One region of the Pseudomonas sp. LBUM1661 genome, then DNA from elsewhere that is predicted to be linked to it. Evidence: riboswitches for the same ligand, from Rfam matches in the RefSeq annotation. Region 1 holds a riboswitch; the other holds the start of a gene.

Evidence for each region. Region 1 has a riboswitch for cobalamin ahead of ACA057_RS12695 (CbtB domain-containing protein). Riboswitches for the same ligand answer to the same signal wherever they lie in the genome.
Region 2: another riboswitch for cobalamin. It lies ahead of cobO (cob(I)yrinic acid a,c-diamide adenosyltransferase); the one in region 1 lies ahead of ACA057_RS12695 (CbtB domain-containing protein).

Annotation. Positions count from the first base shown of each region.
Region 1 is NZ_CP166794.1:2,746,132-2,749,526, forward strand. Features, by position in the region: gene cobM (precorrin-4 C(11)-methyltransferase) at 1-505, opposite strand, end outside; gene ACA057_RS12685 (cobalamin biosynthesis protein) at 590-1,003, opposite strand; gene ACA057_RS12690 (CbtA family protein) at 1,000-1,707, opposite strand; gene ACA057_RS12695 (CbtB domain-containing protein) at 1,719-1,919, opposite strand; cobalamin riboswitch at 2,040-2,266, opposite strand; cobalamin riboswitch at 2,454-2,667, shown strand; gene cobW (cobalamin biosynthesis protein CobW) at 2,766-3,395, shown strand, end outside.
Region 2 is NZ_CP166794.1:1,848,643-1,852,037, forward strand. Features, by position in the region: gene ACA057_RS08450 (PQQ-dependent sugar dehydrogenase) at 1-549, opposite strand, end outside; gene ACA057_RS08455 (hypothetical protein) at 619-1,203, opposite strand; cobalamin riboswitch at 1,356-1,589, shown strand; gene cobO (cob(I)yrinic acid a,c-diamide adenosyltransferase) at 1,671-2,282, shown strand; gene ACA057_RS08465 (cobyrinic acid a,c-diamide synthase CobB) at 2,279-3,395, shown strand, end outside.

The sequences.
Region 1 (3,395 bases):
CCAGATGATTGACCCCCAGATGAATCGCCATGGTCGCCCCGTGCTGCGCCAGGCTGCCCAGTTCTTCGCCCGCCGGCATCGCGGTTTTGTCGGCGTAGCGGGTCAGAATCACGCTCTGTGACACGTCCGGCAGCGTCAGTTCCGCACCGAGCAACGCCGCGCAGGCCGCCGTCGCTGTCACGCCGGGAATGATTTCAAACGGGATGTCGAATTCGCGCAGGTAACGAATCTGCTCGCCAATGGCGCCGTACAGGCTCGGATCGCCGGAATGCACGCGAGCCACATCCTGGCCGTTGGCATGGGCAGTCTTGATCAGGTCGATAATCTGTTCCAGGTGCAATTCGGCGCTGTTGACCACTTGTTCAGCCTGATGACCTTCCAACACGGCGGTGGGCACCAGGGAGCCGGCGTAGAGGATGACCGGGCAGCTGCGAATCAGCCGTTGGCCTTTGACGGTGATCAGTTCCGGGTCGCCCGGACCTGCGCCAATGAAATAGACGGTCATCGTCGGTTCCTGTGAGAAAAAGGGGCTTGGGCAAGGCTTCAGATGAAGATTGCTCATGATCGAAGACGGGGATTATCGGGGATTTTATACAGCGCAGGCCAATGCGAGGGTGGCCTGGGCATACTTTTGTCGCGAAATCAGCAGTTTTACCGGCGCCTGGGACAGGTGTTCGGCGAGGGCGAGGGCGGCACTTTCCGCCACGCCGTAGCAGCCGGTGCGTTCGAACGCGATGTCTGACTGATGGCTGAGTTGCGTTTGGTAACCGACCAGTTGCTCACTGCTGAAATAGATCAGCGGCAGCGACAATTGTTCGGCCAGTTCGATCAGGCCAGGCTCATCGCGCTTCATGTCGATACTGGCCAGGGCCCTGATCTGATGAAGTCCGATTTGATGCGCCTGTAACGCCTGATCGAGCAATGCCCGCAGCGTGCTGACAGGGCAGCCGCGCTGGCAGCCCAGACCGACTGCCAGGGTCGGCGCTGCGCTGGCATCTGTCATGCGTGGTATTGACCCGCGCTTTTGCGGCGGAACAACCAGGCACTGATCAGGCCCAGGGCCAGCCAGAATCCCATGTTGGTCAGCTGCGAAGCGATTTTGAACTGGGTTTCCAGCGCTTGCGGCGCGAGCATCGAATGCACTTCCGGTTGCGGAGCGCCGATCAAATGAGGAACGGCCAGGATCGCCGCGCCAAGGACTTTCATCAGCCAGTGGCGGCTAAACACGATCAGCGCGATGCCGACGGCGGTGGAGGCCGCCGCGCCAATCCACCAGAACTGCCGTTGTGCCAGATCGGCCGCAGCGGTGCCGGGCAACTCAGGCGGCAGGCCGAGGGTCGGCGCGAGCACGAAGGTCGCATAACCGGCCAGGCCCCAGAGCAAGCCCTGCGAGGTTTTGGTCGGTGCACGCAAGGTGTAGAGACCAGCGAGCATCAGGGCGAAACCGACAGCGACCACCAGATTACCGCCAGTGGTCGACAGCACGCGCTGCCAGCCGTCTTCAGGTTCCCAGGCTTCGGCGTCGTGGGTGTGAGCGGTGACAGCACCGGCGTCGTGTTCGTGGACTACAACAGCGGCTGGTTCGGATTTTTCGTAGGTTTCTGCCTGTAAAATCAACGGAGCCACCCAGAAGCTTTGCAGCAGGGTCAGCAGCAGGGCGGCCAGCAGTCCGGTGAAACCTGCGGTTTGCGCAATACGCTTGATCATGTCGGCAGGTCTCAATGGCACGGGAAAGCGGAGCTGTGACGGGTGTCGTGCGCGGCGTTGTGCACTGCTTCGATGTGCGAGAAACCGGCGAAATACACCAGGCTAGCGCCAAGGATCGATGCGCAAACGGCAGCGGTCAGGCGTTGAGTCAGGGTCGTGGTGGTGCTGGCGGTCTTATCGGTGTTGCTGCCGGTGCTGCTGATAATCGACATGGCGCTTCCCTCTGGTCTGTCAGTGGGTGAATAGAGCGCATGGAAGATCTCTGCGAGTCGGGCGCGCAGAGGTTCAAACAGCGCCCGCCCACCGCGGGTTTGTTATTCAGTGAACGTAATGGTCACTGTGTGTTGCGGGCCGGTCTCCGGGCTCACGAGGGGCTAGGCTTGCGCCTTGACCTGCAAGCATCACCTTCCCATGCCGAACTGCTGGCACAGTGGATCTGACGCTTCGCTCGCTTACCGTTGCGGGGGCAGCACCGGACTGACATGGCCTTGAGTAAAGCACATGATTCACCGGTTTCCCGTTTCACCCTGTGAAGGGCACCCGTAACAAGGTGAGTAGGAGAGCATGGGCGGGGGTTGGGCGTCAATTGGCAGGGGTTCTCAGTTGATACCGAGTCGCTCCCTTCGCGGGCAAGCCTCGCTCCTACAAAAAGCACCGCGGTCCTGTAGGAGCGAGGCTTGCCCGCGAAGGCGTCATTTCAACCACCGCGAACTTCGCTAGAACATTGACCCGCCCCCACACGATGCGTAGCCTTGCGCTTTCGAGGTTCTTCGGCGTTTTGCCGAAGCTAAGAAGGGAACGCGGTCGATGCCGCGGCTGCCCCCGCAACTGTGAACGGTGATGTTCGCTGCCACGCCACTGCAAACGCCGTCCAACGGGTTCGCGGGAAGGCGCAGCCAACGCCAGTCCAACGATTGGCACACCGTCAGCCAGGAGACCTGCCTCGACACAGATTCTCACTACAACCGGGCGGGGTGATCCGGTGGCGAACTCTTCCGCGCGCGCACGTCGCAGCGATTGTCGTCCCGTATGCCCGCCACCTTGCCAAAGGGCATCCGATGAAAACACTGGCCAAACTCCCCGTCACCATCGTTACCGGCTTCCTCGGCTCGGGCAAAACCACCTTGCTTCGACACATGCTCGACAACGCTCAGGGCCGCCGTATCGCGGTGATCGTCAACGAGTTCGGCGAGCTGGGCATCGACGGCGAAATCCTCAAGCAGTGCGCCATCGGCTGCACCGAAGAAGAAGCCAACGGCCGCGTCTACGAACTGGCCAACGGCTGCCTGTGCTGCACCGTCCAGGAAGAATTCTTCCCGGTGATGCGCGAACTGGTGGCCCGTCGCGGCGACCTCGACCACATCCTGATCGAAACCTCGGGCCTGGCCCTGCCAAAACCGTTGGTTCAAGCCTTCCAGTGGCCGGAAATCCGCAGCGCCTGCACCGTCGATGCGGTGATCACCGTGGTCGACAGCCCGGCCGTGGCCGCCGGCACCTTCGCCGCATTCCCGGATCAGGTCGACGCCCAGCGCAAACTCGACCCGAACCTCGATCACGAATCACCGCTGCACGAACTGTTCGCCGACCAACTGGCCAGCGCCGACCTGGTGATCCTCAACAAGGCCGACCTGATCAGCGCGGAAGACCTCGCCCGTGTACGCCTGGAAGTCGCCGAAGAACTGCCGCCA
Region 2 (3,395 bases), 900 kb from region 1:
CGTATCGCCATTTTCATAACGGAAGCGCAGCAAGCGATCAGTGTCAGCGACGTACAGGTCATTGCCAACCAGGGTCATGCCGAATGGCGAATTGAGGTTTTCCAGGAACACCGTGCGGGTTTCGGCAATGCCGTCATGGTCCTTGTCGCGCAGCAGCGTGATCCGGTTCGGACTCGGTACTCCGGCGCCAGCGCGGCTCATGGCTTTACCCATGACCCAGCCGCGAATGCCTTTGCCGTCATCGGGCTTCGGTGGGGCATTGGTTTCGGCGACCAGCACGTCGCCGTTAGGCAGCACATAAAGCCAGCGCGGGTGATCCAGGCCTTCAGCAAACGCCGTCACTTGAGTTCCCGCCGCTGTGATCGGTTTTGCGCCGGCTGGCCAGCCGATTGCCGGGGCGATGTTCACCGTCGGGATCAGGGTTTTGTTGGGTTCCGGGAGCTGGGGAGACGGGCCGGTGCCGTCGGAGACTTGCAGGCGGGAGGTTTCACCACAGGCGGCGAGCCCTCCGGCGAGCGCAATGACGAGAACGAGTTGAGGCTGGCGCATGCTGATCTTCCCTATGAATGCAGTGACCTAATTCAATAGAGAAGCGCAGGCGCGCGATGGTTCAACCGGTCAGCCGCGAGCCTCTTTGAGCAGCACGGCGATGCCTGGGTGATAGTGGCCGGCTTCGTTGCGCAACTTGCGGTAGGCGTAAGGGAAATACCAGGCGACGGCGCAGGTGTGTTCCTTTTGCAGGTCGTCGACCATGTCCTGGAGTTCTTCCGGCGTGGCGCTTTGCTGGGACTTTTGCGGCGCGACGAACAGGCAGCCGAGTTTCAGGTCGCTGGCGTAGCTGATGCGCTTGGCGTCGCTGGTGATGTCCTGCAAGGCTTGAGTCAGGTTAAGGCTGTTGACCCGCGGCCAGCGTTGCGTGGCTTGGAAATAGGCGCGTTCTTCGGCGGTGGCGATAAACAGGTCGGCGCGGCCGTTGCGTTCGCCTTCTTCGGTCTGTTTGCGCGTGGGGGTTTGTTGCAGCGTGACCATTTCCGCCATCCATGCCGCAGTGGAGAGCAGGCTGAGGTTGGCTTTTTCGTCGTACCAGTAAGGTGTGTCGTTATCGCCGCGCACGGCGTTGTAGCGGTCAATACAGTCAAACCAGCGTTCCAGCACCGGGCGCAGGAATTCCAGCTTCGGATTGCTGATGATCATGCCTTGCATGGGGCTCACCCTTGTTATTGTGATGTCAGGTTGTGGCTCTTTGATATCACTGCTGTGAGTGTGGCACAAGATTGACGTCATTTAATTGATCGGCGGCAGTTTATCGCGCGCGCCGCCCGTCTTCAATTGACGCTCCACCCCCAACCCTCTAACCTTCGCGGCTTGTTTCAGGTGCTTTGTGGCCTTGGTCGACAGAGTGAAACAGGGAAGCCGGTGAGTGAGCTCTTCATTGCATGAAGGACCGCGATCCCGGCGCTGCCCCCGCAACGGTAAATGAATGAAAACTGCGTCTTGAGCCACTGTGTCGATCATCGACATGGGAAGGCGCGCAGTCAGGCCTTGCGCCGCTCATGAGCCCGGAGACCGGCCTGATTCATCCAGCGGCATCACGGTGGGCGATGCCAGGCTTCTTGCCGTCTATTCTTGTGCCTGCCCGCCGTTATCCAGCCTCAACGGAGAGCTCCCCCATGACAGATACCCCGGATCGTGACGAACGCCATTTGGCGCGCATGCAGCGCAAAAAAGCCGTGATCGACGAACGCATCGCCAATTCCCCGAACGAATGCGGCCTGCTGCTGGTGCTGACCGGCAACGGTAAAGGCAAGAGCAGTTCGGCGTTTGGCATGCTCGCCCGGTCCATGGGCCACGGCATGCAATGCGGCGTGGTGCAGTTCATCAAGGGCCGCAACAGCACCGGTGAAGAATTGTTCTTCCGGCGCTTTCCGGAGCAGGTGCGCTTTCATGTGATGGGCGAGGGCTTCACCTGGGAAACCCAGGATCGCCAGCGTGACATCGCCGCCGCCGAAGCCGCCTGGCTGGTGTCCCAGGAACTGCTGCGCGACCCGTCCATCGGCCTGGTGGTGCTCGATGAGTTGAACATCGCCCTCAAGCACGGCTACCTCGGTCTCGATCAGGTGCTCAGCGATTTGCAGGCCCGTCCGCCGATGCAGCACGTGGTCGTGACCGGTCGCGGCGCCAAACCAGAGATGATTGAGCTGGCCGACACCGTCACCGAAATGGGCGTGATCAAGCACGCGTTCCAGGCCGGGATCAAAGCGCAAAAAGGCGTCGAGCTGTGAATCAACCCCGTCATTGCCCGGCGGTGCTGATCGCCGCGCCGGCCTCCGGTCAGGGCAAGACCACTGTCACTGCCGCGCTGGCCCGTTTGCATCGCAATCAGGGACGCAAGGTGCGCGTGTTCAAATGCGGACCGGACTTTCTCGACCCGATGATTCTTGAGCGCGCCAGCGGTGCGCCGGTGTATCAACTGGACATGTGGATGGTTGGTGAGCAGGAAAGTCGTCGACTGTTGTGGGAAGCCGCCGGTGAAGCCGATCTGATTCTTATCGAAGGCGTCATGGGATTGTTCGATGGCACGCCGTCCAGCGCAGACCTGGCGCGGCATTTCGGTGTGCCGGTGCTCGGCGTGATCGACGGCACCGCCATGGCCCAGACGTTTGGCGCGCTGGCCCTGGGGCTGGCGCGCTATCAGCCGGATTTGCCGTTCGCCGGTGTCTTGGCCAACCGCGTTGGCACCCTGCGTCATGCGCAATTGCTCGAAGGCAGCCTGACCGAGGGCCTGCGCTGGTACGGCGCCTTGTCCCGGGAAACCGGGATCGAATTGCCGAGTCGTCACTTGGGGCTGGTGCAGGCCAGCGAGCTGAACGATCTCGATCTGCGCCTCGATGCGGCGGCCGATGCGCTGGCCAGCAGCTGCGAGGTTGCGCTGCCACCGGCGGTGGAATTCGCCGCTCCTGATGTGATCGTTGCCGAACCGTTGCTGGCCGGCGTGCGCATCGCCGTGGCCCGTGACGAAGCGTTCGCGTTCACCTATGGCGCGAGCCTGGATCTGCTGCGGGCGATGGGCGCTGAGTTGCTGTTTTTCTCGCCGATCCGTGACACGCAATTGCCGGAAGCGGACAGCCTCTATCTGCCGGGTGGTTACCCGGAGCTGCACCATGTGGCGCTGGCACAAAACACCGAAATGCTGACCGCGATCCGCGCTCACCACGCGGCGGGTAAACCGTTGCTGGCCGAATGCGGTGGCATGCTTTATCTGCTCGACTCGTTGACCGATGTCGAAGGCACTCGCGCTGAACTGGTCGGCTTGCTGGCGGGGGATGCGGTGATGCAAAAGCGTTTGGCGGCATTGGCGTTGCAAGCGGTCGAACTGCCGGAAGGTTCGCTGCGCG